3 regions of the Mucilaginibacter sp. UYNi724 genome follow, and region 3 is predicted to be linked to each of the others. Evidence: riboswitches for the same ligand, from Rfam matches in the RefSeq annotation. Region 3 holds a riboswitch; each other region holds the start of a gene.
What was found. A riboswitch is a leader RNA that binds a small molecule or an ion and turns the genes downstream of it on or off. The one in region 3 is predicted to bind S-adenosylmethionine.
Positions count from the first base shown of each region.

Region 1: linked by a shared signal. The riboswitch ahead of ACVW0P_RS04810 (O-acetylhomoserine aminocarboxypropyltransferase/cysteine synthase family protein) and the one ahead of ACVW0P_RS16975 (peroxiredoxin) in region 3 are both predicted to bind S-adenosylmethionine.
Region 2: linked by a shared signal. The riboswitch ahead of metH (methionine synthase) and the one ahead of ACVW0P_RS16975 (peroxiredoxin) in region 3 are both predicted to bind S-adenosylmethionine.

Region 1 covers NZ_JBSRZI010000002.1:426,989-437,519, reverse strand. The annotation lists gene ACVW0P_RS04835 (SDR family oxidoreductase) at 186-992, opposite strand; gene ACVW0P_RS04830 (menaquinone biosynthetic enzyme MqnA/MqnD family protein) at 1,050-1,793, opposite strand; gene ACVW0P_RS04825 (histidine phosphatase family protein) at 1,806-2,432, opposite strand; gene mqnE (aminofutalosine synthase MqnE) at 2,502-3,695, opposite strand; gene ACVW0P_RS04815 (trans-sulfuration enzyme family protein) at 3,891-5,006, shown strand; SAM riboswitch class I at 5,148-5,259, shown strand; gene ACVW0P_RS04810 (O-acetylhomoserine aminocarboxypropyltransferase/cysteine synthase family protein) at 5,494-6,807, shown strand; gene ACVW0P_RS04805 (homoserine O-acetyltransferase family protein) at 6,894-7,949, shown strand; gene ACVW0P_RS04800 (homoserine dehydrogenase) at 7,949-9,181, shown strand; gene ACVW0P_RS04795 (glycosyltransferase family 87 protein) at 9,297-10,496, shown strand.
Region 2 covers NZ_JBSRZI010000005.1:118,924-129,454, reverse strand. The annotation lists gene metH (methionine synthase) at 1-1,439, opposite strand, end outside; SAM riboswitch class I at 1,591-1,702, opposite strand; gene ACVW0P_RS09550 (Bax inhibitor-1/YccA family protein) at 1,922-2,659, opposite strand; gene ACVW0P_RS09545 (hypothetical protein) at 2,752-3,318, opposite strand; gene murQ (N-acetylmuramic acid 6-phosphate etherase) at 3,454-4,260, opposite strand; gene ACVW0P_RS09535 (S41 family peptidase) at 4,404-5,990, shown strand; gene ACVW0P_RS09530 (glycoside hydrolase family 3 N-terminal domain-containing protein) at 5,987-7,708, opposite strand; gene ACVW0P_RS09525 (porin family protein) at 7,893-8,579, shown strand; gene ACVW0P_RS09520 (nucleotide-diphospho-sugar transferase) at 8,637-9,578, opposite strand; gene ACVW0P_RS09515 (hypothetical protein) at 9,604-10,200, opposite strand; gene ACVW0P_RS09510 (ABC transporter ATP-binding protein) at 10,209-10,531, opposite strand, start outside.
Region 3 covers NZ_JBSRZI010000012.1:126,555-137,085, forward strand. The annotation lists gene ACVW0P_RS16950 (alginate lyase family protein) at 1-190, shown strand, start outside; gene ACVW0P_RS16955 (DUF5916 domain-containing protein) at 517-2,688, opposite strand; gene ACVW0P_RS16960 (class I SAM-dependent methyltransferase) at 2,972-3,622, shown strand; gene ACVW0P_RS16965 (DUF5996 family protein) at 3,841-4,770, opposite strand; tRNA gene ACVW0P_RS16970 (tRNA-Cys) at 4,999-5,069, opposite strand; gene ACVW0P_RS16975 (peroxiredoxin) at 5,083-5,718, opposite strand; SAM riboswitch class I at 5,910-6,025, opposite strand; gene ACVW0P_RS16980 (SulP family inorganic anion transporter) at 6,235-7,779, opposite strand; gene ACVW0P_RS16985 (1,4-beta-xylanase) at 7,829-8,893, opposite strand; gene ACVW0P_RS16990 (PAS domain-containing sensor histidine kinase) at 9,353-10,531, shown strand, end outside.

The sequences.
Region 1 (10,531 bases), on a different contig from region 3:
TTATAATTAATACGTGTTTTTGATTGAAATTTAAAAAATTGAACCATTACTTAGTGTACTTTTAACAATATGTAAAATAAAATACGATATACTTATTGTAAAAAGTACACTAAGTTAAATTAATGTAAAGAAGGTCTATTTATGTGACTTTTAAATGACAAAAGATGTTTTTTATAGCGGGTTTATCAACCGTTATCTGCAAATCCAGGATATAACGTCATGCCGCCATCGGCCAAAATAGTTGTACCGGTAATGTAATCTGCATCATCAGAAGCTAAAAAAACAGCCAATTTTCCAATATCTTCCGGCTGGCCTATCCGGTTGTAAGGGATGAGCGTTAAAAGCTCATTTAAAGCCTCCGGTGTTTCCCAGGCTTCTTTGTTGATGGGCGTTTGTATGGCACCCGGCCCAATGCCCAATACACGGATCTTATGCGGTGCCAGTTCTTGCGCAAGGCTTTTCATAAACATGCTGATACCGCCTTTGCTTGCGGCGTAATTTACATGGCCTGCCCAGGGTATAACCTCGTGTACGCTGCTCATGCAGATGATCTTGCCAGCCGCGCGACTAACGCTTTCTACCACTCCCCTCTTGATGAACAGTTTGGCAGCCTCGCGCGAGCAAAGGAACTGCCCGGTAAGGTTAATGTTAATAACGGTATTCCAATCATCCAAAGTCATATCCACAAATTTGGCATCCTTTTGCAGGCCGGCGTTGTTAACCAGAATATCTATAGTGCCATATTTTTCGACGATAGCGGCAAACATGGCCTGTACTTCTTCTTCCTTACTTACATCGGCATGAAACTCAAAGGCCTCGCCCCCTGCCTGCGCAATGGTATCAACTACTTCATTAGCTTTTTCAGAGCTACTGATGTGGTTTACCAAAACCTTTGCACCAGCAGCCGCCAAAGCAATAGCTACCGCTTTACCAATGCCGCTATCCGCCCCGGTAACCAAGGCGATTTGTCCGTTAAGTTTTTGTGGATCCATATTGTAAATAAGAATGTTATTTAAACAATATGGTTTTGAAAAATTTAATTTTTACAACTACAACGCTTTTATGTAATCCAAAAACAAGTACAGCGCTTTTTTTTTACCCTCTGTCAAATCAAAATCAAGCTTATGCATCAGGTAGTCTTCCAGGTCGAAGTCCGCACGTTGCGGTAGGGTTTGCAATAACTCGTGCCTGTGGGCAAGGCCGTGGCGAAGCGCCTGGTTAAACTCTTTTATAAAATCTTCGGGGATTGGCTTGTTGGCTATCCAGGCGGCAAACACGAATGGTAGGCCGGTAAACTTTCGCCACTCTTCTGAAAGGTCGTAAACGTATTTATAATGCTCTTTTTTGCCGAAAGTACGGTCGCCAATTTGTACAAAGGCGGTTTGGTCATCCTGCGAAACTGCGTAATCATCAGCCCTTACAATAAGTTCGGGCGCTATCATCCAGTAGTTCTTCATCAGTACCTTAGCCAAATTATTTGAACTGCGCGATTCGGGGTCAAGCTGTACACGCTTCACATCCTTTATATCGCAATTGCTAAATATAAATACGGAGTTTACCGCGCCAACCGCGCCAATGCAATAATCGGAGATGATCTCCCATTTGGGCAGACTTAACGTAGCCGCGACAGGTATTAAACCAATATCGGCCTTATCATCTATCAGTTTTTGTGCACAGTCCGATGGGATATCCAGGCTCAATTCAATCCTGTCTTTAATTGGGGAGTCTTGCAGGCCGTATAAAAAGGGTTTGGTGTTAGTATAGCTAACGGCAGATATTCTAATCTTATTCACTTATCGTTCTCTCTATGCGTTTTTTAAATGCTTGGCGTTGTTGGCTTCAACAATTTCAAACTTACTGCCATTGTAAATTACTTTGTACAGCACCAGATTTTGGTGAGGGAAGGTATCCATTTGCGTAAGCGGCTGCTCTGTTAAGATACACATCAGCAAACGTAACGCCCGGCCATGCATGCAAATCAATACCGTTTTTTCCTCGGGATGGCTCATGATAATGTCCAGCGCCTGTAATTGCCTTGCCTTAACTTCGTTAGGGCTTTCGCCACCTTCAAATTTAACATCCAGGTTGCCGTCCAGCCAGTTGCGCATCAGGTCTAAGAAAGCAGCTTTGGTTTCGGGTGTGGCAGGCTGCCCCTCGTGTACGCCCCAGGCAAGTTCATCAAGGCCTTCCAGCCTTTCGTAAGGCAGGCCAAGGTCAATAAACTGCTGGATGCTTTGCTGTGTACGCTTTAATTCGGATATGTAGATCTTATCAAAAGGAACATCTTTATAAGCCCGGTAAAACATGTCGGCCTGTTGGCGGCCTTCGTCATTCAGATTTGTATCGCGGCCGCGGCCCTGTACAATACCTTGCTTATTAAGATCGGTTTGCCCGTGGCGTACTATATATAGTGTCTTTTCTATTTGGTTCATTTGTTCAATAGTTCATTTGTTCATAGGCACATTGTCCACTAGTAACTAATGAACAAGTGAACCAATAAACTAATTTATAACCGGCAGCTTGTAATAGCGCGGTTTCTCCGTTTCTGCAAACTGATAATCGTTGTAATCGGTCACCACATTATATAGCGTATCTCGCTCTATGGGGTAACGGCCGGCGTTTTTTATCAGTTCAACCAGCTCTTGTGTGCTCATGGCCGGTTTCTTTTCTTCGGCGCCTGCCATAGCGTAGATCTTGGTGGTGTCATCAAGCGTGCCGTCAATGTCATCCACCCCAAAGTTAAGGGATAGCTGCGCGGTGGTTCGGCTTATCATGGCCCAGTAGGCCTTTATATGGTCGAAATTATCAAGATAGATCCTTGCTATCGCATAGTTGCGCAAATCTTCTACTACAGTCGATTCAGGTACGTTGCTCATCTGGTTATCCTGATTACGGAACTTTAGCGGGATAAAGGTTTGGAAACCTCCGGTTTTATCCTGCAACTGCCTAAGCTGTTCCATATGGTCAACCCTGTGGCGGTATTGCTCGATATGGCCGTAAAGCATCGTAGCGTTCGAGCGCATGCCCAATTTATGCCATTCTTCATGGATGGCAAGCCATTGGTCGCCGGTACATTTATCTTTAGCTATCAGGTCGCGCACTTCGGGATGGAAGATCTCGGCTCCGCCACCCGGCATAGATTCCAGGCCTGCGTCTTTCATCAGCTTCATACCGGTGGCATAATCTATCTTAGCCTTTTTGAAAATATAGTGATACTCAACCGGTGTTAACGCCTTTACATGCAGATCAGGCCTGTGGGCTTTGATCCTGCTAAACAACTCCGAATAAAAAGCGACATCATACTGCGGTAGAACACCGCCTACAATGTGCACCTCCGTAACAGGTTGGTCGTCGTATTTTTTTACGATATCCAGCATCTCGTCCATAGTGTATTCCCATCCGTCTGCACGCTGTTTAATCAAGCGCGAGTATGAGCAAAACTTACAATCATAAACACAAAGGTTTGTGGGTTCGATGTGGAAATTACGGTTAAAGTATGTTTTATCACCGTGTTTTTGTTCGCGTATGTAGTTGGCAAGTACTCCCAGGTAGCCCAGTTCGGCTTTTTCGTAAAGCAGAACGCCTTCATCAAATGTAATGCGCTGGTTATGGAGTACCTTCTCAGCAATGTCTTTTAGTGCCGGTAAAAGCCGGGGATTATTCAGCAAAACCAGGAAATTATCTGATACTTCCATTTAGAAAAATATTTGGGCAAATGTAGCAAAATGCCGCAAGTTTAAAACGGAAGTATCAACTTAACCAGTGTTTGAACATGCAACTATGACAGTGCGGTTACAGATGGAGCGATCTTAATATTCGCAACACTTTTACAGATGCGTCTATAATTATAAAATAATTCTTAGTTAATTTGGCGGCATACATTCCCAGTCATGAAAATAGAAACCATTGCCATACACGCCGGTAACCATACCGACGCTTCAACTAAAGCAGTTATACAGCCCATTGTTATGGCTACTACTTTTGAGCGCGATGAAGATGGAGGCTTTGCAGCAGGCTACCAGTATAGCCGTTCAAGCAACCCAAACCGTACCTCGTTAGAGATTGTATTGGCGCAATTAGAAGGCGGTGCAGAAGCAGCGGCATTTTCATCGGGCAACGCGGCGGGCATGTCTGTTTTTCAATCACTTGAGCCGGGTACGCACATTATAGCGCCCGACGATATGTACCATGGACTGCGTAACCAACTTAAACAACTTTTTGCCGGGATCCTGGAGTTTGATTTTATTGACGTGAATGATAGCGAGGTTTTACAAGCGCATATCAAACCTAATACCGGGGTTATTTGGATAGAAACACCATCTAACCCGTTGCTTAAAATTACCGACATAAAAAAGGTAGTGGCGATAGCGCGCGAACACAATATAAAAGTAGTGTGCGATAATACATTTGCCACTCCTATTTGCCAAAACCCTATCGCGTTGGGAGCGGATCTGGTAATGCATTCGTCTACTAAATACTTTGGCGGCCACAGCGACCTGATGGGCGGTGCATTAATTACTGCCGAAAAAAGCGACTGGTGGGAAAAGATCCGCAATGTACAAACCATGGGCGGCGCCGTGCCCTCTCCTATGGATTGTTACTACCTGGTGCGCAGCATTAAAACCTTGCCTTACCGGGTTAAGGGCCATGTGCAAAACGCGCAATTGCTGGCTAATTTTTTAGTGAACCATCCGGAGGTAGAAGATGTGATGTACCCTGGCCTTACATCTCATCCGCAATATGAAATTGTTAAAGCCCAGATGAATTACCCCGGTGCCATGATGTCATTCACTCTAAAAGGTGGTGAAGTAAAGGCCAAAAAGGTTGTTAATTCGCTCAAGGTTTTTACCCAGGCAACCAGCTTGGGCGGTGTAGAGAGTTTGATAGAGCACCGCGCATCAGTTGAAGGGCCGGACACCAAAACACCGTTTAATTTGTTGAGGGTATCTGTAGGGCTGGAGCATGTTGATGATCTGATTGCCGATCTGGAACAGGCGATGGCATAATTATTATAATGCTTTACAACGGTTTTACATATAAATGATAATTTATTAAAAATTTAATTTGGATTTTAAAATCCGATTAGCCTATATTTGAAACATTATTTGGTAGCGATACCACAATCAATTTTCCCTCACACGGATTTTGGTTTATAAAGAAGCGGCGAGAGATCAGGCTCAGAGAACCGCTGGCAACCCTACAAGGTGTAGAAGGTGCCAATTCCTGTCCCGGAGAATAGTTAACCGGGGGATATAAATTTTTAATCATGAAAAGTTTAACTTACGTACAAACAAACACATCGCAGGCCCCATTGGCCCAAAGTTTAGCATACAACCAATTCCACGGCTGTATTTGTATGTGTTGCTGCTGCTGTTGATTCGGTAACACGTTCCCTTTTCTGTTTTCCTGAAAAATACGTGATCTGCTGAATAGGATAGTTCTATCCTGTCGTAACCTTTAACATTTCATTTAAATACTCTTAATCTACAGAATATGTCTAACTTAAAATTCGAAACACTGCAACTACATGCCGGACAGGAAGTTGACCCTATTACAGGCGCGCGTGCAGTACCATTGTTTCAAACCACATCATACGTATTTAAAAATGCCGAGCATGGTGCAAACCTGTTTGCGCTAAAAGAATTTGGCAATATATACACCCGTTTAATGAACCCCACCACTGATGTTTTCGAGAAGCGTATTGCCGCTCTTGAAGGTGGCATCGCGGCTTTGGCAACAGCATCAGGCCAGGCAGCACAATTTATCGCCTTGAACAATATTTTACAGGCAGGTGATAACTTTGTTACCTCCCCTTTCTTGTACGGCGGTACTTATAACCAGTTTAAGGTTGCCTTTAAACGCCTTGGTATAGAGGTGCGTTTTGCAGAGGACGATACTGCGGAGAATATCGAAAAACATATCGACAGCAGAACAAAGGCTATTTATACCGAAACCATCGGTAATCCCGGTTTCAGCGTCCCCGATTTTGAACAACTGGCAAAATTGGCGAACGAGCACGATCTGCCGTTAATAGTTGATAACACATTCGCCGCAGGCGGATACCTGTTCCGCCCTTTGCAGCATGGCGCCCATGTGGTTGTAGAATCTACCACTAAATGGATCAACGGGCATGGCACCAGCATTGGCGGCGTTATTGTAGATGGCGGTACTTATGATTGGGGCAACGGCAAGTTCCCGCAGTTTACCGAGCCAAGCGAAGGCTACCACGGTTTAATATTCAATGACGTATTTGGTGTAAACGGACCGTTTGGAAACATCAACTTTATCATTCGTGCCCGGGTTGAAGGTTTGAGGGATTTTGGGCCGTCGCAATCACCGTTTAATTCATGGTTGAATATCCAGGGATTAGAAACCCTATCCCTGCGTGTACAACGCCATGTAGATAACGCCCTTGAACTTGCCAAATGGCTGGAGCAGCACCCACAAGTAGAATCTGTTAATTACCCGGGACTGGAATCATCAGCGTCCCACACCCTTGCCAAAAAGTATTTGAAAAATGGTTTCGGTGCTGTGTTGTCCTTTAAAATTAAGGGCGATAAGGAACTTGCCAATAACCTCATCGATAACCTGCAATTGGTTAGCCACTTAGCAAACGTGGGCGATGCCAAAACATTAATTATACAGCCGGCGGCTACCACGCACCAGCAACTTTCAGATATAGAGCAGATCTCTGCCGGGGTTTTGCCGGGCCAGTTACGCGTTGCTGTTGGTATTGAACATATAGATGACATTAAAGCTGATTTTGCACAGGCGTTTGCCAAAATAAAGCAGCTTGAATTAGTATAACGATTTTAGTTTTTTTAGTTTTTAAGTGATGTTATGAGGGGGCGGTTGTTTTAGCCGGCCGTCCCCCAAATAACGAAGAGTAACAAATGAGCACACAAAGTTTTACCTATACCGGAAAGTTTGAACTGGAATCCGGCCAGAAACTGCAAGGACTTACAATTGGCTTTAATACGTACGGGAGCCTCAATAAAAACCGGGATAATGTAGTGTGGGTATGCCATGCCCTCACTGCAAATTCCGACGTTTTTGACTGGTGGAAAGGCTTTTTCGGCCCCGAAGACCACTTTAACCCTGATGAGCATTTTATTGTTTGCGCAAATGTTTTAGGTTCGCCTTACGGTACTGATAATCCATTAAGCACTAATCCTGCAACCGGCTTGCCTTATTACCTCGCGTTCCCGGAGTTTACCATCAGGGATATCGTAAAAGCACATATATTACTGGCCGATCATTTAGGTATCGACCATGTAGAAACATTATTGGGCGGATCGTTAGGCGGCCAACAAGCTATCGAATGGAGCATCATCGAGCCAGAACGTATCAAAAACCTGATATTGATAGCTACAAACGCCAACCATTCACCATGGGGTGTTGCCTTTAACGAATCACAACGTTTAGCCATCACTGCCGACCGTACCTTTTATGCCGGTGCCCCTGATGGTGGTGCTAAAGGCCTGAAAGCCGCGCGCAGCATAGCGCTCCTATCCTACCGTACCTACAAAACTTACGGCATCACCCAACAGGAAGATGGCGATACGGTTACCGATAATTTTAAAGCATCAACCTATCAGGGTTACCAGGGCCAAAAGTTGGTGAACCGGTTCAACGCATACAGCTACTGGTACCTGTCAAAGGCTATGGATTCGCACAATGTGGGCCGCGGCAGGCACGGTGTTGATAAAGCCTTGAGCCTGATAAAGGCACGCACGCTGGTTATCGGCATAAAATCTGACGTATTGTTCCCTATCGAGGAGCAGCAATACCTGTTCAGGCATATCCCAAAATCTGCCTTTGCCGAACTGGATTCGTTTTACGGGCACGATGGGTTTTTAATAGAAACAGAAGATCTTACAAATATTATTACGTCGTTTTTTAAAACAGATGTAAAAGGGAAAATTATAGAATTACAAAAAATAGCTTAATGAGCAAGAAACTGAATATAGGCCTCTTCGGATTTGGAGTAGTGGGCCAGGGATTGTACGATATTATCAAAACAAAAGACCTGAATATAGAGATCGTTAAGATCGCCATCAAAAACCCGGGCAAAGAACGTTCGTTGCCAAATGAATTGTTTACCACCGATAGGGACGAAATACTGAACAACCCGGAAATAAACACCATTGTTGAACTGATAAACGATACCGAAGCCGCTTTCGAGATAGTGTCCCGTGCGCTTAGTACAGGTAAAAACGTGGTATCGGCCAGTAAAAAAATGATAGCTACCTATTTGGATGAGTTGATAGAGCTACAACAGATCCATGGCACTTCGTTGTTATACGAAGGCGCGGTTTGCGGTAGCATCCCAATTATCCGTAACCTGGAGGAATATTACGATAACGAATTACTGCACTCTATCAGCGGGATCTTTAACGGATCATCAAACTACATTTTATCAAAAGGCTATTTAGAGAACCTTGATTACGATACCGCCCTTAAACAAGCGCAGAACCTTGGCTTTGCCGAAACCGACCCAACCATGGATGTTGGCGGTTACGATGCCAAATACAAATTGATCATCGCGGCAGCGCACGCTTATGGAGTGGTTATCAACCCTGAAGATGTGTTGAACATTGGCATCCAAAACTTGTCGCCAAATGATCTCCAATATGCACGCGAAAAGAAATTAAAGATAAAACTGGTGCCGGTTGCTAAGGAATTAGACGATAAACACGTTACCCTGTTCGTTCTGCCAAAATTTGTAAACGAAACCGAGTTTTTATACAACGTGGAATATGAATACAATGGCGTTACGGTACAGGCCGCCTTTGCCGACCAGCAATTCTTTTTTGGAAAAGGTGCGGGAGGCCATCCAACAGGTTCGGCGGTGCTTTCTGATATAGCGGCCCTTCGTTACGATTACCAGTATGAGTACAAAAAAGCCAAAGGCGCCACCAACCTGCAGTTCACTAACAATGTCGAAGTAAATATTTACCTGCGTTATGATGACGAAGCTTTGGTTGATGCCCTGGAGTTTGAACATATCCACGAGCGTTTTTACTCGGGTAGTTATAAATTCGTCATCGGTAAAATAAACTTACAGAAACTGATAGATAACCAGCAGCGCATTGCCGATACAAAGGCTTTTGTTGCATTTGCCGATCAGCTAACAGGCGTTACGTTAGCCGCAGAAAAGTTGCAGGAAGCCGAGGCTTAATTATATCGCACATAAATTATAAGGTTGACGGTTATCCCGCCAACCTTTTTTATGCCCGCTTGCTACCTTGAATATAAACGGCAATACGTATCATTGCAAAACCTTTTACCCCAGTATGCAAAAACTAAAAAGCATCCTTTTTAACAAAAAATTTATACTTATCCTTTGGTTTGGTTTGAGTTTTTTCGCCGTTGCAAAAGACATTATCACGCATTTCGATAACAAGCTTACCACGCATAACAACTATATCATTTACAAACACAACTTTTTAAACCTAATTCACCAGCATACGCTATTTGGGCCCGAGCCTGAGTTTTACCACGATCTTAACCATTACGGGCCGGTGTTTGGGCTGATAATAGCGCCTTTCGCGGTTTTACCAAACCAGATCGGGGTTGTGCTTTGGGCTATGTTTCTCGCATTTATTCTATACTATGCTGTAGAAAAACTTCCTTTAAATAACGCACAAAAGTTAGTTATACTGTTACTAAACATTAACAGCATGATGGGTTCATCGGGGAATGTGCAGGTAAACCCGTTGATAACCGCGCTGGTGATTTTTAGCTTTATATTCATCAAGAATAAACAAGATTTTTGGGCTGCGTTAATGATCGTGTTAGGTACCGCGATAAAACTGTATGGTGTTGTGGGCCTTGCGTTCTTCTTCTTCTCAGATAACAAACCAAAGTTTATTTTAAGCCTTGTGTTTTGGTCGGCCGTGCTATTTGTGTTACCAATGCTGGCTTCATCGCCAGAGTACATTATCAAAACATATCGCGATTGGTACCCGGATCTGCTTGCTAAAAATGCGGATAACTTTGTATCACCAAGGGCAAATATGAGTGTGATGGGGATGGTGTACAGGATCTTCCATGTCGAGAAACTATCAAACATGTTTATCCTGCTACCTGCTTTAGCTTTGTTTGGCGCATCTATGTTGCGCATAAAATACTGGCGAGATGTTAAGTACCAGTTGCTTTTGCTGGCGTCAGTATTGATATTTACTGTAATATTTAGCACCGGGTCCGAGCCGCCTACCTATTGTATAGCGTTTATTGGCGTGGGGATCTGGTATGTTAACTTAGGCCGACCAATCACGGGTTACGAACGCTTCCTGCTCATATTCGCATTGGTAGGTACAGGCTTTTCCTCATCCGATCTGATGCCGGCATATTTAAGATCGCATTATTTTATACCATATTCATTAATGGCGTTCCCATGTTTGCTTATCTGGCTAAAGATAATCCATGAAATGCTCACCCGCCAGTTTGACAAACCTGAAGAAACGTTGCAGATAAGCACTGTAACAAACTAATAAAAGCAAAAGGCTTCCGATTATGGAAGCCTTAG
Region 2 (10,531 bases), on a different contig from region 3:
CTCAGGATCTTGCGGGCGTAATCTTTAAAGCTATCCTCGCCCTCTTTTAATGAAATAGAGTTTACGATACCCTTCCCCTGTAAACATTTTAAACCTGCCTCGATAACCGTCCATTTAGAGGAATCGATCATGATGGGCAGTTTGGCAATATCGGGTTCGCTGGCAACCAGGTTCAGGAATTTAACCATCACCGCTTCAGAGTCTATCATCCCCTCATCCATGTTAATGTCGATCACCTGCGCGCCACCTTCTACCTGTTGCAGGGCAACAGCAAGAGCAGCCTCGTAATCTTCGGCCAGGATAAGTTTGGAAAATTTTGGCGACCCGGTGATGTTGGTACGTTCACCTATGTTTACAAAGTTTGTTTCGGGGGTAAGGGTTACGGCTTCCAGTCCGCTTAAACGCAAATAGGGCTCAATTTCGGGAAGTAAGCGCGGGGAATATTTAGCAGCCTTATCGGCAATACATTTAATGTGATCGGGCGTGGTGCCGCAACAACCACCCACTATGTTTACCAACCCGGCCTTGATAAAATCATCAACCTGGTGGGCGGTTTCATGCGGGGTTTCATCGTAAGCGCCAAATTCGTTTGGCAAACCGGCGTTAGGGTACGCTGAGATAAACACACCCGCCTTAGCAGAAAGTTCCTCTAAGTGGGGCCTCATTTCTTTTGCACCCAAAGCACAGTTCAACCCTACAGACAGCAAATTGGCATGACTGATAGAATTCCAGAAAGCCTCCACTGTTTGGCCCGAAAGGGTACGGCCTGACGCATCGGTAATGGTACCCGAGATCATGATACCACCCGTATCGCGGAAAGCAAGGTAATCTTTACCCGCTGCTGCACATTCTTTTTTATACCTGTCGATAGCGAACAGCGCCGCTTTAGCATTCAGGGTATCAAATATGGTTTCGACAAGTAACACGTCTGAACCCCCATCTACCAAACCACGCACCTGCTCATAATAAGCTTCGGCAAGGTCGTCAAAAGTAACAGCGCGGTAACCCGGGTCGTTTACATCGGGCGATAGGGATGCAGTACGATTTGTAGGACCAACAGCACCTGCCACAAAACGTGGTTTCAACGGGTCTTTTTTGGTGTACTCGTCCGCTACTTCACGGGCTATGCGGGCACCTTCGTAGCTTAATTCGTAGTCAAGTTCTTCGAGGTGGTAATCGGCAAGCGAGATCTTTTGTGTACTGAAAGTATTGGTTTCGATGATATCAGCACCCGCGTCCAAATACTCGGCATGGATAGCTTTGATCACATCCGGGCGGGTAATATTCAGCAGGTCGTTATTGCCTTTAAGGTCGGAGGCATGATCGTAGAAACGCTCGCCGCGGAAATCCTCCTCGGTAAGTTCGTAACGCTGTATCATGGTGCCCATTGCCCCGTCAATAACCAGTATGCGCTTTTGTAATTCTTTTCTAATATCCATTTGTTGGTATCAAGTAGCGAGTATCAAGTATCAAGTACCGAAATTTCGATACATGAGCATAATAACCAGCACAAGAAAAGTCTTGATACGTGATACTAGTTACCTGATACTAAAAAACTTATTTCGAAAAGTCGGGTGTTAAATTGACTTTCACTTATCTGTCCCCGGTTATTCTTTTAACCGGAGTAGAATGTAGCACCTTGTTAAGTAACAGGTTGCTAAGACATCGCAGGGTCTAATCCCTCCGTCTTTCTCCATAAGCGTTACAAAGATGAATAATAATGTTGTAAAGTGCAAGTTTTAACTCACCCCCTGCCCCCTCTCTGCTACGCAAAGAGGGGAGAGCTATAAAAACATCTTTTTTACCCTCTTTGCGCAGCAGAGAGGGTCGACGAGCGAAGCAAAGTCGGGGTGAGTAAACTCTTAAACCAAAAAGCCGCTTGCTTTATCAGCAAACGGCTTCAATTGTATTAGATATCTAACTATCTCCTGTTACCGCCAAATACGCGAAGCAATGCGAGAAAAAGATTTATAAAATCAAGATAAAGTGTTAAAGCGCCCATAACGGCCATTTTTTTGCCCGAGGCATCGCCATACTCTATACCGGCTCCAATGCGTTTTAGCTTTTGCACGTCATAAGCGGTTAGCCCTACAAACACGGCAACCATAACATAGCTAATGATCAGGTCAAAACCTCCGCTATGAAATATAAGTACATTTAACACCGTTGCCACGACACCGCCTATTAAAAGCATGATAAGGATAGAGCCGAATTTAGTCAAATCCTGGTGGGTGATGTAACCGCCAACCGCCATAACACCAAATACAATTGACGATGTTATAAACGCGCTTGCAATCAATTGCGGCGGATAAGCGTAAAATATAGAACTAAGGCTGATACCCATCAATGCCGAAAATACAACGAACATTAAGCCAACGCCCACAATGCTTAGTTTGGCTAACAACGGCCTAAAAAGAACCACAATGATTAGAGGAGACAACATAACTACTGTTCCCCATATATTGTTAGCACCGGTTTCGGGGTTACGGATAAGGGCCGATAACTCTTTTGTATTGGCAAAGAAATACGCGCAAGCTGCAGATATGGCAAGCGCGGCAAACATCCACACAAACACATTCGCAATAAACCTTCGGGACGCGTCTGGGTTTTCTACATAACTTACATTCTCGTAAACGTAATCTTGGGTTTTAGTTTCCATTTATTTTTTAGAAATTATTTGTACGAATATAGTAAAAACGCTTTAATGCGTATAAAGTTGCGGCTTTTATAAAGCTTACAATCTGATGAAATTTAGTTGAGCCTTTTGGTTAACTGTTCTTCTATCAGCTTAAACACCTGCACGGGCTTTAAGGCGCGCCAGTTAAGCTCGTCAAGTTGGCCGCCAAAGTTGATGTAGTAATCTATATTGGCGCTTTTAAACTCGCTGATCACATGATCGCGAAAGTTTATGCCTGCTATCCAGCCATCTTCCACTTCCTGAAACCATTCCTCATAGTAGCTGTCATCAGAAAAATGGAAGTTAAGCACATTCTCGCCTATCAGGATAAATTGGGTAATGCCCTGGTCAATCATCAGCTCGATGATCTCGCGCTTCATCAGCATAATATCATTATTGATGGCGTCGTTCCACTCGCCAATAAATTCGATGATGCTGTAGCCGCGGTCGTAATCAACATACAATACTTTTAAGTACAGCGTGTTAGACCCAAATGAATCCCATTGCGGATGCAGCAAATAGTTATACACCTGCTTATCAAACTCAAACTCGCTATACTGCGTAGCGTAAAAGGGCGAAAACTCATCCTCTGATGCTACATAGTCATCCCGCCAGCGGTAATATGGTTCTATTTCGTGCATAGTATTGATGTGCAGATATGCAAATGTGCAGGTGTGCAGATGCTGGCACGGCTCATATACATATCTAAATTATTTTTAATCAATCCTTTAATTTATTTTTCTCATTTGCACATATGTATATCCGCACATCTGAAATTACTTTTTAAAAGCCTCAACCGCTTTTCTTACGCTTCCGTATCGTTTTAAAAGGGCGGCGGCTTCTGCTTCCGGCAGACCAGTTTCGGCCATTACCATGTTGGTGCCGCGTTGTATCAGCTTATCATTTGATAACTGCATATCAACCATTTTATTACCTTTTACCCTGCCCAGTTGTATCATTACACTTGTGCTCAGCATATTTAATACCAGTTTTTGCGCGGTACCGGCTTTCATGCGGGTGCTGCCCGTTACAAACTCGGGGCCGGTAACTACTTCTACCGGGTATTGGGCTGTCGCTGCTACCGGGCTGCCCGCATTACAAACAATGCAGCCCGTGGCAATGCCATGCTCGTTAGCGGTTTTTAAGCCGCCAATAACATAAGGCGTAGTGCCAGATGCTGCAATACCTACCACCACATCGCCCTCGTTGATATCAAATTCCTGTAAGTCTTTCCACGCTTGTGTAGTGTTATCCTCAGCAAATTCTACCGCTTTGCGGATGGCTGTATCGCCACCGGCTATGATGCCTACCACCCAATCAAACGGCACACCAAAAGTTGGCGGGCACTCTGATGCATCAACCACGCCCAACCTGCCGCTGGTACCGGCGCCTATGTAAAACAGGCGGCCACCGTTGCGCATGCGGTCGGTAGTGATCTTTGCCAGCGCCTCAATTTGCGGCAAGGCTTTTTCTACCGCCAAAGGCACTGTTTTATCTTCGTTATTGATGTTCTGTAAAAGTTCCATCAGCGGCATGTTTTCCAGGCTGTTGTATTTAGAATCTTTTTCGGTACTTCTTTCCATTTTAGCTATCCCTAACCCTCACCGAAGGAGAGGGAGTTAAATTTATTTTTAACAAAATTGAATAAAAAACATCAAAGCAACGAAGGTGATATAAATTATAAGCAATAGCTGCTATTTATTAGATTTGCAATGGCTATTTACACATGAAAAGAACTGCGGGAATAATTTTCAGGACGATCATCTTAATTTTGATAGGAATAGGTATCGGCATTGTTCTTAAAGACAGCGATAATGTAGGCCTCAAACTCGGCATTGGTTCCGGTCCCGATAAAATTTCCCGGGTACTCTCCCTTGTAAATGAAAAGTATGTGGATTCGGTAAATACCGACAGCATCGAGGGTGTTACCGTTAATGAAATGCTGCAAAACCTCGACCCGCATTCGGTTTATTTGCCCGCGCAACAAGCACGTTCTATCAACGAACGCTTAGAAGGTGGTTTTAACGGCATCGGTTTAGAATACCAATTGCTGCGCGATACCCTTGTAATTACCCAGGTTAATGCCGGTGGCCCCGCCGCCAAAGCAGGTGTTATTGTTGGCGACCGGGTGATAAACGTAGATGGCAAACTTTTCTCGGGCACTAAACTGGATGTACAGCGCATCAGCAAAACTTTTAGGGGCGAAAAGGACACGCAGATAAGCCTGGGCATTAGCCGTGATGGAGCTAAAACCATAAAAGATTTTCCTATAAAACGCGACCGTGTTAGCCTGAGCAGCCTTGATGCCGCCTATAACGTGGGCAACGCGGGCTATGTTAAAATAAGCAAATTTGCATCAACCACCGACGATGATTTTAGGGATGCACTTAAAAAATTAAAGGCCGATGGCATGCAGAAACTGGTACTTGACCTGCGCGGCAATGGCGGTGGTTACCTAAATACCGCTACCAGTATGGCCGATGAATTTTTACCAAAAGGCAAACTGATAGTTTACACCAAAGGCAGCCACGAACCACGTACAGATTATTTTGCAACCGACTCTGGCAGTTACGAAAATGGCGGCCTCACGGTTATTATCGACGAGTACTCCGCATCTGCAAGTGAAATACTGGCGGGTGCATTGCAAGACCTGGATAGGGCAACTATAGTTGGCCGCCGCTCTTTTGGAAAAGGTTTGGTACAGCAACAATTCCCGTTTGGAGATGGTACCGCCATTAACTTAACAGTTGCACGATACTATACCCCATCAGGCAGGTCGATACAAAAATCGTATGCAAACGGGGTGGCAAGCTACCGTGCCGAACTACTTAACCGCATGCGCAAAGGTGAATTTTTGAATGCCGGGAGCAACTTAAGCGATAGCGCGTTCATTGGCGCATCAGCCTACCACACTACCAAAGGCCGCAAGGTGTTTAGCAGGGGTGGGATTATGCCCGATGTTTTTGTACCTGCAGATACCGCGCAAAACACGCAACTGGTAGACCAGCTTGCGCAGAACCAGTTGTTTACAGCTTACATTATAGACAGGCTGCAACCCGTGATGTCGAAGTATTCAACTGCTGACAATTTTATTGAGCAATATAATCTTAGCGATGAGGGGCTGAAGAACTTTATTGGGTATGCATCACTAACCATAAAGTACGTTAAACCTGCCGATCTGCAACAATCTAAAGAAAGTATTAAAACGCTGGTAAAAGCCAACGCGGCCCGTTTTAAATGGGGCAACAATGCTTACTACCGAGTGCTTAATGCTAACGATACTACCTTCAAAAAAGCCTTAGCCAGCAATTAAAAGCTTACACCCGTCCCTGTCGGGAAAAACATGTTGATGCTTACCGGTAGTTTACCCGCGGGTTTCATTAACCCTGTTATTACTTTTACTGCAGAGCGTTGCATAGCATCATCTTTTTGATAACCAACCAAAATCCCCGCGCTTTTTTCGATACCCGGCAAACCTGCAATAGTATATGGGTTTGCAAAAAGGCTCATTACAACGTTTGGTTTAGCGGCCAGTTCAGATATCAACAGCTTTAAGTTATTGCTATAATCGAGTTTACTGGCGGGGCGGGTACGCGTATCGTGGATGCTTACAAAAACCTGCGGGTATTGCTTTAACACTTGCAGCATGCGGTTCATTTCGGGCACTCCCATATTTTTATCTACGTGGAAGATCATGCTATTGGCATACCATTTTGATAGCTCCATCTGAAAAACCGTCGGCTTATCTAACCCAATACTGATTATAGCCGTTTTCCGTAAAGGATCTTGCCTTATGCTGCGACTATCGCCCTTTATTACCGTTACCGACGCATCAGCCAATTGCTGGATCAGTTCGGCAGCAGCAGGGCGGTTTATATCCTGCGGGATGGTAGCCGGCGATACCGGCTTGTAATTATTTAAACCTGCCCAGTATTTGGCAGCAAGTAGTTTCTTGATCTTTGCTTCAAACTCTTCTTTGCTTATCTTCTTTTTTTTGATAGCTTTTAAAATAAGTTTAGCCCCGTTTTTTGAGTTGACAGATAGTTCTAACAGATCGTTTCCCGCCAAAAATGCCCTTACATCAGCCTCACCGTTAGGGAAATTTTTTACAACGCCTTGCATTTCCATCGCATCAGATGCTACGATCCCTTTAAACCGCAAAGAATCTTTAAGCACACCGGTTACTATTGGGCGGGATAAGGTTGACGGCAGATTCTTGGTACTATCCAGCGCGGGAATATTCATGTGGGCAATCATCACACCGCTTATACCAGCCTCTATGGCTTGCTTAAACGGGTATTCTTCTAAAGAATCTAAACGCCCTTTTGTAAATGGCAATTGCGGCAAAGCAAGGTGCGAATCTACATTAGTATCGCCGTGGCCGGGGAAATGCTTGGCGAATACGATAACACCTGCATCCTGCATGCCTGTAAAATAGGCGATGCCTTTTTTAGCTACGTTATATTTATTATCGCCAAACGAGCGGTAATTAATCACCGGGTTGTTGGGGTTATTATTGACATCCATATCTGGCGCAAAATTGATATGCATGCCCAACCGTTTAAAATCATAAGCCACCATCTGCCCCATTTTGTAAATGAGGGTATTATCCTGGATAGCGCCAAGCGTCATCTGGTATGGGTACGATACGGATGAATCCAGGCGCATGCCCAAACCCCACTCGCCATCCATCGCTATCAACAATGGCACTCTCGATTGCTTTTGATAAAGATTGATCAGGTTGGCATGCCTCACCGGCCCTCCCTGGAAAAACACCAGGCCACCTACATGCTCATCGCGGATGATGTTAGCGACAGAATCTTCGTAAGCCTTACCCTTATTGGTATGCGCCCTCACATAAAACAACTGCCCTATGCGCTCCTTACGGCTCAGCTTTTTGTACACCGAATCTACCCAGCGGTTTTGTTCGGTTATGGTGGCGATAAAGCTTTTGTTTTGAGCGGAACCAGCTTGGCTAAGCAGGCTAAATATTAAAACGAGGCAGCAGGTTATGTAATTTTTCTGTTTCATTATTATCCAAATGTAGCTTAAATCTCTATTACGGCTAATTGTTTTACCCGGTAAAGTTATTATATGAGATATACGAATAAACCTTGGCTCAGAATTTCACTCTATAGGTTATAAAAATTAACAATCAGGAAATATTATGGGATGATGCCGATAATATTCGACAACAATTAAAAAAATAGAACCGATGAAAAAATTTCTTCTAATGGCAGTTTGCCTTATTGCCGTTGCCGGATCAGTAAGCGCGCAACGTTATGACAGGCGTTACCCACGACGCGTAGTAAGGCGCCCCGCCCCCGTGCAGGAACGATACAACAGGCGTGGTGGCGATGATTTTTACATGCCGAAGGTTGGTATTGCGGGTGGTGTAAACTTTTCTAACACCATTGATGCTTACAACTCTGATTTTAGCACCAGCACTATTGCAGGCTGGCACGCGGGTTTAACGTTTGAGATACCAATCGCTTACCCGCTATCTTTCGCGCCAGAAATTTTGTTTTCGCAGAAAGGTTATAAAGCCGAAACTATCGACGGTACATTTAAGCAGCGCACCAATTATGTTGATATCCCTTTATTAGCTAAATTCCGTTTGGTGCCGGGCTTTAATTTTGTGATAGGCCCGCAGTTAACGTTCATCACATCAACCCGTAATACTTACGACGATGGCTTTAACACCATCTCAGAATCAGAGTATAACTACCGTGGCGATAAAAGCTACATATCGGGTGTTATTGGTGTGGGTATCAACCTTAACCGCAATGTAGAGTTAAGGGGCCGTTACGCTATCGACCTTGATAAAAATTACTCTAACAGCGGCGCGCCAGATTATCGCAACCAGGTATTCTCATTGGGCTTAGGCTTTAAGTTTAATTAAGTAGAATTTACTATTAACGTAATTTAAGCCATTCGCCCGGTTGGGTGGGTGGCTTTTCTATTTGAACAGGTTTTGTACCCAGCGTTTAAGTTTGCGCTTGGTTTTGTTGTAACGCCTCCACCTGTAATCGAGGTTAAAATCCTGGTTAAGGGTAAAGTAGTCAGCTTTTTTTTGGGATAATACATATAGGGGGTGCGTTATTTCACCCAAGTCTTGCAAAGGCACATTGGCATTAGGGTTATTAGCATCACGGGTATGGGTAGAGTTTTCGCCAAACCCAATATTACTAATAAGATTATAGTTAGGTATTACCGAAAGGCTGTTATTAAAAAAGTTAAGAAAAGCATACTGGTAATCCCAGGTATCTATCTCGCCTGCTTTCACTTTAACAAAGGTTTCAAACCAGGTATCAACGGCAAAGCGGTCATCAAAAATAGTTTCCAGTTTAGCCCGCACATCGGCAACCTGGTAGCGGCCCAGTTCTTTATCATAATCATTCCAAACCCTGCGCCAACCGGCCCAACCCCATACATGGGTCATGTTAGAATAGTAATAACTTGCATCGCCCCATTTTTTGCCATATTGCAAATTAGCACCACCAATGTGCCGTATGCGGGTATCATGGCGATAACGCTCCAGCATTACATCGCAGTATCTGAAAAAATCATTATTTGGCAGGCAGTCGTCTTCTAATATGATACCCTCTTCTTCATGAGCAAAAAACCAATCTATAGCAGATGATACCGCATTTTTGCAACCCAGGTTTGTATCACGAAACAGCGTCTTCACTTCGCAGGGCCAATCTACTTTAGATGCAATTGCACGGGTTTGTTCACATAAAAGATCTTCGCCGGGCCTTTGCTCCCTTGGGCCATCTGCAGCAATATATAACCGGGGTGGCGTTGCTTCGCGAATCTTTGCAAATATCCGCTCTGTAGTATCCGGTCTGTTAAATACAATAAACAATACGGCTGATTGGGTTAGATACACTTGCTTCACGTGGTAAAGGTATCAATATTGAACTTTAGCAACGGAATATTTTATCAGAATTAGTGCCCTGGTAAGCCATTACGCCAAGCCTGTCAATCTCGATATGCTGCTCGTTCACCATCAGGTGGTTTTTAAAATCCCACTCGATAGGTGTTTCGTTGGTTATTGAAAAATCGAGACTATCGATAGTTTCTATCAGTAGCCACTTTTTCATATAATATAAAAAGGTATGGTAGCCATTGCCTACATACACATCATTATCATTCTTAAACATACTGTCAAACTTATTCTGCAACGCCAGCACCTTTTCAAAAAAGTAAGGCTCTTCAATAATATACCTGCCCGATAGTTTGATAATGGCTGTATCGCCGGGCAAATCCGCTTGCATTAAAAAGGCACGTAAATGGTTGGTTTCGTTAAGGCCTTTGTTAGGGTGGTTATTGGTTTCTTTGCTGTAAAAAGTATTGTAATTATCAAGGTAACTTTCCTTAGCTGATACACATTCCAGAATGGTATAGCTGTCAAACAAATGCGCGTATTGTAAACACGCATCTATAGACCGCAGATACTGTTGCTTCCTGTTTTCGTAAGCCTCAGTGATGTTTGCTGTAGTGATAATTACATGGACCATGTAAATGTTTATCCTTCGTTAAAGGTTTGCATATCTATTAGCTTACGATATAGGCCGTTTTTGTTGATCAGGTCCTGGTGATTGCCTTGTTCAATCAACTTGCCGTTTTCCAGTACCACTATCATATCGGCGTTTTGGATAGTACTTAAACGGTGGGCAATGATTAGTGATGTACGGTTCTTCATCAGGTTGTTCAATGCATCCTGCACCAGTTTTTCAGATTCGGTATCAAGGGCTGATGTTGCCTCGTCCAACAGCATTATTGGCGGGTTGTTTAACACCGCACGGGCTATACAGATCCGCTGGCGTTGCCCGCCCGATAGCTTTGTAC
Region 3 (10,531 bases):
AAAGGGTTATGCGCCGGGAACTTTATTTGAACCTGTAAACGGCATCTACATGTTTAGCCTTGCCGCCTTTTTTGATGATGATTATATGCAGGTTATCCGCAAGGCGGCAAAAGACAACAATTACCTGAACTGGCGGATGGCGCTTAATAACTTCAATAAAAGTTCAAACATAAAAGGCCTCCGCGAATAGCGAAGGCCTTTTATGTTCTCTCACAAGGATTCGAACCTCAATTGTCTGAACCAGAATCAGAAGTGCTACCGTTACACCATAAGAGAAGGTTTCAAGCGTACCTGATACTGCAAAAGTAATAAAAATGGCAATGCTATACTACGTGTTTATTTAAAATCAATATTGGATATATTAAATCATTTTTTAACATGCTTCATTGCGAGGTACGAAGCAATCTCTTTAGGACGATTGTACAACCTGCATGCCGGACTTGCTTACATGCGATTGCTTCTTACCTCGCAATTAAGTAGGGTTTGCATTGCATATCTGCACATCTGCACATCTTCCTATATATTCCACCAATAAGTCCACTTGATAGTTAGCTGGCGGTTTTTGACTGTGAAAGGCGACGGAATAGAGTTATCGCCATATACGATAAACAGATCTGACGCGGGTTTGTAGCGCCATTGAAAGCGGCTGTTAATGTTCATGTTTTTAGCCTGCTCGTTATACTGCACAAAAGTGGTAAAGTACAAGGTGTTGGTAAAGGTAATATCGGCCCGCGGGCCGATAAGCCAGAACTTGTTGCGGCCATATGGTGCCGGCAAATGCAGGTCGTTATAAGAGGTGTTCAATATCAAATTTACATAAGGCTGAAAGCGGTAGCCTACTTGGCCTATCAATGTGGTTTTGGTTCCGTTATCATAATAGCCGCCGCGGGCAACCTCAAACAGATAGGTGAATACGCTTTGCGGTTTTGAGGCGTACTGCACATCTACGGTATTCCAGTGGTTCTCAAAACCTGTTGCAAGCATTGGCTTACCCGTGTTTGTAGGGTCGAAAGGGCGCAACAATTTTACATAATCATCCAACCCGGATACTGTTAGCGTGCTGCGGTTACGGAACGTGATGAGGTAACTCAGGATGGTTTCGTTATCTGTCGATTTAAAGGCTTCATCAAAAAAGTAGATGCCTGATGCCTGTACGCCGTGCGATAGTATAGCCCCGCTTTTTGGAAAAAAGTTATGCTGAATTAATGGGTTCAGTTTATTATAACCTACACGCGGCACATAGCCCGCTTCGGCATTATAGTTTTTGCCTACATATTGCTGTTGCATGGCAAATGTCCAGTACTTACTTAGGTATTGCAGGTTGGCGGCAGCTACAAAATCGCTTCCCGTAACACCTGGTGTAAATGATTTCAGCCCCAGCAACTTACCCGTAATTTGGTTATTTGACGATGCCAGGTTAAACTCGGCACCCACGTTGCGGTTATAAGCGTTTGCGGTGCTCCCGGCCATGGGCGCGCTGCCTGTGCCGTCCTTATTTACAAATATAAAACCAATGTTAGATCGCGACAGCACACGCCTTTGCAGCGTAACTATCCCGAAGTTTTGCCCCGGTAAATTGGCCGAACCCGATTGCCCCGTCTGGATATCCATAACGCCTATGCGCCAGTCTTTATCAATTTTACCCGTAAGCCTTGCCCCTGCCCGGATGGGCGCGTTAAGCCCCACCCTGCGCGAAAAGAACGGACGGATATCGGCATAACCAAAATTGGCAAACAAGTCGCCGTTCTCTAAAAAGAACTGCCGTTTCTCGGGAAAGAAAAGTTCATATCGGTTAAGGTTGATCACCTGCTGGTCTACATCTACCTGCGAGAAATCGGGGTTAACCGTGAGGTCGAGGTTTAGGGAGGAGGTAAGTCCAATCTTTACATCACCACCAACTTCTTTGCGGTAAACCGCGTCTTTCTTATTCTCAAAATCTTTAGTGACACCACCCAGCACGTAAGGGATGATAGAGATATTGCGGGTAGCCACGGGTGGCGCTTCGTCCCAAATTATGGTACCCGTATAAGCCAATGCCGCCGTCGGGAACTGCCTTGGCACAGGCGCCCAGGCCGATTTTTCAGTGGTCTTTAAGTCGTTACGGCTAAAGTTTATCCCCCACTCCTTGATACCTTTTTTATAACGGATGCTTTTGAACGGAATAGCCGCCTCAAATACCCATTTGTTATCGTAATTTTTTACTGACGAGTACCATTTGTTATCCCAGCTCAGATCAACCTTGCCACCCTCGTACATGGTGCCGTCCCATTGCGCACCGGCTGCGTTTGCGCCAAAGCTAAAGCCATCTGTACGGGCATCAAAGGGGTCCATAAAAAAGATGAAGTTATCGTTCTTCTGGAAACCAAAATCGCGCTTAAGCGACTCCACCATGTAACCTGGTGTGGGCATGTAACATTCTGCAGAAATGTAAAAATTATCATCGTCATAAGCCATGCGTACAACCGTGCGCAGTTTGGCAAAGCTGGTATCCATTGGTAAAACCATAAAGAATTTGCCCGCCGTATCGGCGCTGAGCCAGTCGGCCTCGTCAAGCAAGCCATCAATTTTTATGGGCGATGCCGCGCGGCGGATATGGTATTTGTAGTTGGCGTTCTTTTTTTGCGCGGAGACGTAACTACCAAGCATGCAGCAGCATAGCAGTAACAGTATGGTTTTAATTTTAGGCAATTTGGTATGGTACTTGGGTTGTGAGATAATACCATCGCCATTGTGTTAGCGATACACAATAATAAAAATATATGCGATAATGTGCAAGCCGAGTAATTGATTATTAAAACAGTTGGCAATATTGTTACATTAGGGCCTAAAAGTTGACTCACCCCCTGCCCCCTCCCTGCTGCGCAAAGAGGGGGTGTGAACACCCTAACTTTTCTAACCCTCTTTGCGCAGCAGAGAGGGTCGACCAGCGAAGCGGCGTCGGGGTGAGTAATCTGCGATAAACATCAACACTATGAACACCCTGCAACAACAATTCGGCAATATTGATATCTACCTTTTCGACCAGCTTCTGAAAGGGCGGTTTGATGATTGTAAAAAAGTGCTGGACGCGGGCTGTGGCGGCGGGCGCAACCTCATTTATTTCCTGCAAAACGGATTCGACGTTTATGGCATCGACCCAAACCCCGACGCGGTTGTGCAAGTACAAGATCTTGCCAAGATCCTTGCACCTGAAGTATCGGCCGAAAACTTCTCAGTGGCCCAGGCAGAAGACCTGCCTTTTAAAGATAATGAATTTGACCTGGTGATCAGCAGCGCGGTATTACACTTTGCTACTGACAGCAACCATTTTGATGCCATGCTGCGCTCGATGTGGCGGGTGTTAAAACCGGGCGGTTATTTGTTTGCCCGCCAGGCATCTGATATTGGGATTGAAAATCTTGTTACCGACCTTGGCAACAGCCGGTACGCCCTGCCCGACGGCTCCGAACGGTTTTTAGTGAACGAGCAGATCCTGTTGGAATATACCTCAGAATTAGGCGGCGAACTTTTTGAGCCGATAAAAACCACCAATGTGCAGGGTTTGCGGTGCATGACGACATGGTGCGTGCGAAAGATAAGTTCGCCTAAAGCACAAATTGAGGAGCGAAGTTTTTCGTTTTAGTTTTTTTAATTCCTCTCACGGAAGGGTTAGAGAGAGATACCGGATGTTCGCGGCGTGAACACTGCAACATTTCAACAAGAACCTCATTATCAACAGATTTGGATTTTATAAATTTGCATTTTCCGTGAACATGCATAAAAAAACTGTCTGAATGGCTGCTTTTTTTATTATCCTCTTCTTCACTCCCTCTCCTTCGGAGAGGGCCGGGGAGAGGCTAATTATTCCTTCAATCCCTGCAGGTTACACTCCAAGCCCTTATCCCAATTGCCTGTAACGGCAGCGGCATTATACGTGCTTTGCAAGAACTTCTTCAATGTTTCTTCGGGGTTGGCAGATTGCTGCACCACTTCGTAGGTTAATAAAAATTCGCCTAATTCGCCGCTGTAAAATGCTTCGGGCGGGCTCACCTGCTGCTTGCTGAAGGCGTCCGGAGTTGGGTAGCAGTAGCTGTAAAACGCAGGGTGCGGAAATTGCTCGCCGCCCAGCCAAAACCCGCATGAACTTACCTCGTGCGAGTAAGCTTCCTGCATCACATCGTCGGGCATGTTTGGTGCGCCGCCGGGGTGTTTCGGTGCTGTGCGGCCGCTAAAACGGGTAACCGCTAAGTCGAACGCGCCCCAAAAGAAATGTACCGGGCTGCACTTACCCAAAAATCCAGACCGGAAATCGGTAAACACATTATTCACATGGATCAGTGCCTGCCAAATGGTGTTCATCGCATCGGGATGATAGGTACATGGCGCGGTATTTTCTGCAAAGGGGGTAGCTGTTTCCAGTTCATTCGGCACGGCGTAAATTTCTACCTCTACGCCCACTGCTTTCAGGTTTAGCATCAACTCGTTGTAAAACCCGGCAATAGTTTCGGCACCCAGGGCCGATGTTACCTTTTGGCCCGTGCTGGTAGATATATGCAGTTGATGATCAATAAAATCGAGGTCAACCTGGAAAAGCCCACCTTCGTAAGGGATACTGCCCGTGGTCAACCCTGTCGCGCTTACATAAAGCGTAACCTGCCAGGAGTGGTTTATCCACGGCATTTTTTTAAGGCGCACCTTACCAATCATCTGCGTCCACATGTGTACGGTGGCAATGGTATCTTTCAGGTAATGAAAATCCAGTTTTGGCCAGGTATGGTTTGGGTTGCTCATATATGTAAATATACAAGTGAATGGTGGGATTGTTATTAAATAAGCCAGTTTGCCATTTTACTCACCCCGCGGCACTACGTGCGCTAGCCTCTCTGCTGCGCAAAGAAGGTTAAAGATTTTTTTAGCCTCCCTCTCCTTCCCAGAGGACTGGGGAGAGGCTTCCTAAACAAAAAAAGCGATGAGCCCCCCGGCCCATCGCAATCAGTTTAGTCAGTTATTATAGTTAGGACGTCGCGGGTAGATTCGAACTACCGTTAAAGGTTTTGCAGACCCATACCTATCCTCTCGGCCACGCGACTCTATTATCAGCCCTTATTTATTGGGCTGTGGTGTTGTACGTAAATATGGTTTCACCTCGGTAAACCCTTTAGGGAATTTAGCCGGGATATCTTCAGTTTTTATAGATGGCAGCACTACAACGTCTTCGCCATCCTTCCAGTCGGCAGGGGTTGCTACGCTATGGTAGGCGGTAAGTTGCAGGCTATCAATCACTCGCAATATCTCCTGAAAATTCCTTCCGGTTGATGCCGGGTAGCTGATGATCAGTTTTATCTTTTTATCCGGGCCGATGATGAACAACGAGCGAATGGTAGCCACCAACGATGCATTGGGGTGGATCATGTCATAAGCCTGCGAGATCTCGCGGCTTTCGTCGCCAATTATCGGGAAGGTAACTTCCACGTTCTGCGTTTCGTTGATGTCGCTTATCCAACCCTTGTGTGATTCTGCACTGTCTGTACTAAGGGCAATCACTTTTACATTGCGTTTCTCAAACTCATCTTTAAGTGATGCGGTTTTACCGAGTTCGGTGGTACAAACGGGTGTATAATCTGCCGGGTGCGAGAATAGCACGCCCCAGCTATCGCCCAGGTATTCGTAAAAATCAATTTCGCCTTGCGATGTTTGTGCTTTAAAGTTTGGGGCGTCGTCGCCAAGTCTTAAACTCATGGTTATATTTTTTATATTTAAATGTTAGCCCCTGTTTTTAAGCCTTCTCCTTCGAGAGGGTTTGGGTAAGGCCGATAGCGTAAAGCTATGCATTGCAAATTTTGTTGTCAATAAAATCCAGAGAAGTGTTTAAGAGAGAGAAGCCTTTATGGCTAAAAGAGAATGCCTAACGACATTCAATCTATTAAATCAGCTTATCTGTCTCCGCCAGGTTGCGAAGCAGGAATTAGCACCTTACACAAGCCCGGGGGCCGTACAGGTTGCTAAGACATCATAGGGCCTTTCCCTCTGTCTTTCTGGATAAGTATATTTAAAGAACGATTACATCACAAAAGTAGATATTAATTCTATAATTCCTATAGACTTTATATTTATTATTTGATCTTGTGCTTAATTCGTTGAATTTCAGGAAGAAAAAATAAATCTGGATTGCCCGATGAATAGGTAGTGGTAAGTGCAAGTGTTTTATAGCGAATAAAAAGTATTTACTAAACTAAAGGAGAGGAGAACCTTTTCCTAACGCACTTTCTTCTTCGTTGCCACACGGTAGGCCGGATCCTCGAGGATATTTACATCGATAACATCAGCAGCATTGGTTAGCAACCCGCGGCAATCGCTGCTCAGGTGTTGCAGATGGAGTTTTTTGCCTGCCTTTTGGTACCGTTCGGTGAGTTTGTTCAAAGCATCGATGCCCGACATATCCGCAAGGCGGCTATCCTTAAAATCTATCACTACTTCATTTGGGTCGTTGGCGACGTCGAACTTTTCGTTGAAGGCGGTTACCGAGCCAAAAAACAGCGGACCGTAAATTTCGTAATGCTTTACGCCACTGCCATCAGTGTACTTGCGGGCGCGGATGCGTTTGGCGCTTTCCCAGGCAAATACCAGGGAAGATATGATCACGCCAATTAATACCGCAAGCGCCAGGTTATGAAGCACTATGGTGATAATGGCTACCACTATGCCTACAAACACATCCTGCCGGGGCATTTTATTAAATATTTTAAAGCTGATCCATTCAAAGGTGCCAAAAGCTACCATCACCATTACACCCGTAAGCGCGGCCACAGGTAAATGGCCAATAACAGGGGCGCCGAACAAAATGATCATCAAAATGGTTAACGATGCTATAACACCCGAGAGCCTTGCCCTTGACCCCGCGGATAAATTTACAAGCGTTTGGGCTATCATAGGGCAGCCACCCATCCCAAAGAAAAAACCGTTAAGGATATTGGCGCTGCCCTGCGCGATACATTCACGGTTGCCGTTGCCCCGGGTGGCGGTCATTTCGTCGACAAGATTTAGGGTTAGCAAGCCCTCGGTTAAACCAACAGCAGCCATAATTAACGCGTACGGAAAAACAACACTAAGTGTATGAAAGGTAAACGGGATCTGCGGGATATGAAACGGTGGGAAACCGCCACTAACCGATGCAATATCACTAACAGTTTTGGTGTGGATACCAAAGCCTATCACTACTGCAAAAACAACAATGATAGCTACTAACGACGGCGGCACCGCCTTACTTACCTTAGGGAATATTACTACAATGGCTATGGTGAGCGCAACCAACGCCGCCATAATATATAACGGCGAACCCGTTAGCCATACCTGCTGCCCGTTCACTATGGTTTTAAATTGCTCCAGCTGGGCCATAAAAATCACTACGGCAAGTCCGTTTACAAATCCATACATAACGGGTTGTGGCACCAACCTGATCAGCTTACCCAGCTTAAACAAACCGATAACGATCTGTATAACGCCCGCTAATGCCACAGCTGCAAAAACAAACTCGATGCCGTTGCTTTTCATAAGGGCTATAAGCACAATTACCGTAGCTCCTGCCCCGCCCGAGATTAGGCCCGGCCTGCCACCAAATAACGCTGTTACCAACCCCATTATGAACGCCGCATACAAGCCAACCAACGGCGGGAAACCAGCCAAAATAGCAAAGGACAATGATTCGGGCATCATGGTCATTGCTACGGTAAGGCCTGCTAAAAATTCGGTACGGTAGTTAACCTTTTGCGAAAAGTCGAATAATTTAAGGCTGGCCTTCATGGGTGCAAAGCTAAAAAAATGCATGCAACATGTTTAAAAGCAAGCTACGCTATTTCCCGTTCATCTTTTTAATTAGCTCCACTTCCTCCGGCCTGTAAGGCGTACCGTCCTTGCGGAAAATATCATGGAACCATTCTTTTGGTTCGCTGCCATCGGGCATTGGGTTATCCCAGGCGTAAATGGTATTCGTTTTCCCCATTACAAAACCCCAGTTTAGAGCGCCTACGTTCTCTTTCTTAAGCATTGGCATTACGTTGGCAAACTTGCTGCCGCGGGTACGGGCCATATATTCGGTACAAATAAGCGGCTTGCCGTGGCTTTTTAAAAGCTGTATGGTTTTGAGGTGCGATGCCTCGTCGGTATAATCGTGATAGGTAACAATATCCGAGTTTAGGGCCTGGTAAGCGTTAAGTTTTTCATAGCTCCAATCCCAAAGGCCGGCAGATATAGGCTGATCGGGATTAACAGCACGTGCCCATGTAAATACTTTTACAAGCAAACCCATCGATGCTTCCTTTTTGTTGGAGTTTCCGGGCTCGTTGTAAAGGTCCCACAGCAATATGCGCTTATCATGTTTAAAGCTTGTCATCACATCGGTAACGTAAGCCTGTAGCATGCCGGTTTCGCCAGCGCTGTTTAAACGGTTGCCGGGGTCTTGCAGCCAGCCCGAGTTATGTACCCCAACTTTAGGCGCGGGTTGTTTGCCAATTTTAGCGTCGCCGTTCCAGCAGTCGTCAAAAAATACAAACATGGTTTTTATGCCGTGTTTGTTGGCAATGGCAAGGTATTGGCCTATGCGTTTTTTAAAGCCAGGTTTATCTTGTTTCCAGGCAAGGCTATATAAGAACACACGCATGGTGTTAAAGCCGATGCCTTGTGCATAGCCAAGTTCACGGTCGATAGTTGCCGGGTCGAAGCTATCAGCCTGCCACATTTCCAGTTGATTTATGGCGCTGCTGGGGATAAAATCGGCACCACTCATCCATTTATTTTGTGAATACCAGGTGTTTGCTTTTGCAACACCCCAAACTTTGCCCGGGGCGGCTTTTTGTGCAGATACGCTTACAGCTATCAGCAATAAAACTGTAAGTAGTTTTGAGAAGTGTTTTTTCATAAAAGTTATAATTGGCAGAGGTAAATATAACCGTTTTATTTACAGTTATCAATTTTATGCTCACACGTATTTACATTCATTTTTTTTCAAAGCAAGTTCAATTTCATCTCCGAATCATCCATCAGGTCTCACTCCAAAAAGCAATTAAATTTCTTTCCACTTTAATATTATTTCGGTAAATATTATACTATTTTTACGCGCCAAAATTTTCATAACCCTGCGGCTAATTAACCGTATAAAACGCTTACATCATTTTAATAGCGTAATTTTCAGCATTATATAAACTTTAGATTTGTTGAGGGTTTGTAAAAACACTGTTATTAACCACATAGTTTAAAATATTAAACCTATTTGGCAGTTTGTAACAACACTGGGTTGTAAATGATGGATATTTGCCCGTTTGGCATGTATTTTATAATACCCTGTGGTAATTAAAGTAGATTAGAGATCAAGTGTACAATGAGTTCTGAAGAACATAAGTTTTCCGGCGAAAGCATAGCTCATATTGCGCGTATAATTGATCATATTAATTTAGGCATTTGGGAGTATAACACCGATACCAGGCAAGCAAAATGGTCGGTTGGCTTTTATGCTGCGCTGGGGTACACGCCGGGCGAGATCGAATGCTCATATAATTACTTTTTTGAACACCTTTTATATTACCACGACAGGCAGGCATTTTTAAATGCTACCTATCACCCAAGGCAGGGCGGCTCGCCTGTTGCTCATATAAGGCTGCTTACCAAGCAAAGCGGCTACCAATGGTTTGAAAGCACCACCCAAAAACACGATACCAACGATGGCCCCGTTATTTACGGCGTTATCACCAATATAAACGCGCTTAAACTGCACGAAATAAAAGCTGCCGAAAGTGATTTTAGGTGTGCCGAGATCGGCCGGATCGCAAAATTAGGCAGCTGGGAAATTGATGTGGCTACCGGTAGGCTAAAATTCTCGAAAGAAATGTACGAGATATTTGAGCTGAACAACCAGCCTAAAATATCTATAGAAGAAGCCATTGCCTTTTTTGAACCCCAGTACCGAACTTTAATTGCCGACGCTATTGACCAGGCAATAAAATATTGCAGGCCTTACGATATCGAACTGCAATTCCGCACGGCTAAAAACAACGTGATATGGGTGCGGTCTAAAGGCGTGCCCGTATTAAATGATCATAGCCAATGCGTTACGCTTAGCGGTATTTTTCAGGATATTGACAGCATCAAGAAAAAAGGCATTACCCTGCAATCGTCCATCAATTTACTGGACGACCAGAATAAACGCCTGCAAAACTTCGCTTACATTGTATCGCATAACCTGCGATCGCACGCGGGCAACCTTAAGTTTATGGTGAACTTGTTTGAAGATAGCCTGCTTAAGGATGACCGCACAGAGATCTTCTCGCACATTAAAACCATCAGCGAGAGCTTGAGCGCCACCATGGGCCACCTTGATGAAATAGTGCGCATACAATCAGAAATTAGCAAGGAGCGCAAGCTGGTTGATTTTGAGACCATATTTAATAACGTGGCATCGGCGCTGCACACCAATATTATAAATTCGGATGCTAAAATAAACACCGACTTTTCTGACTGCCCGCAAATTGATTACATCCCGGCGTACCTGGAGAGCATATTC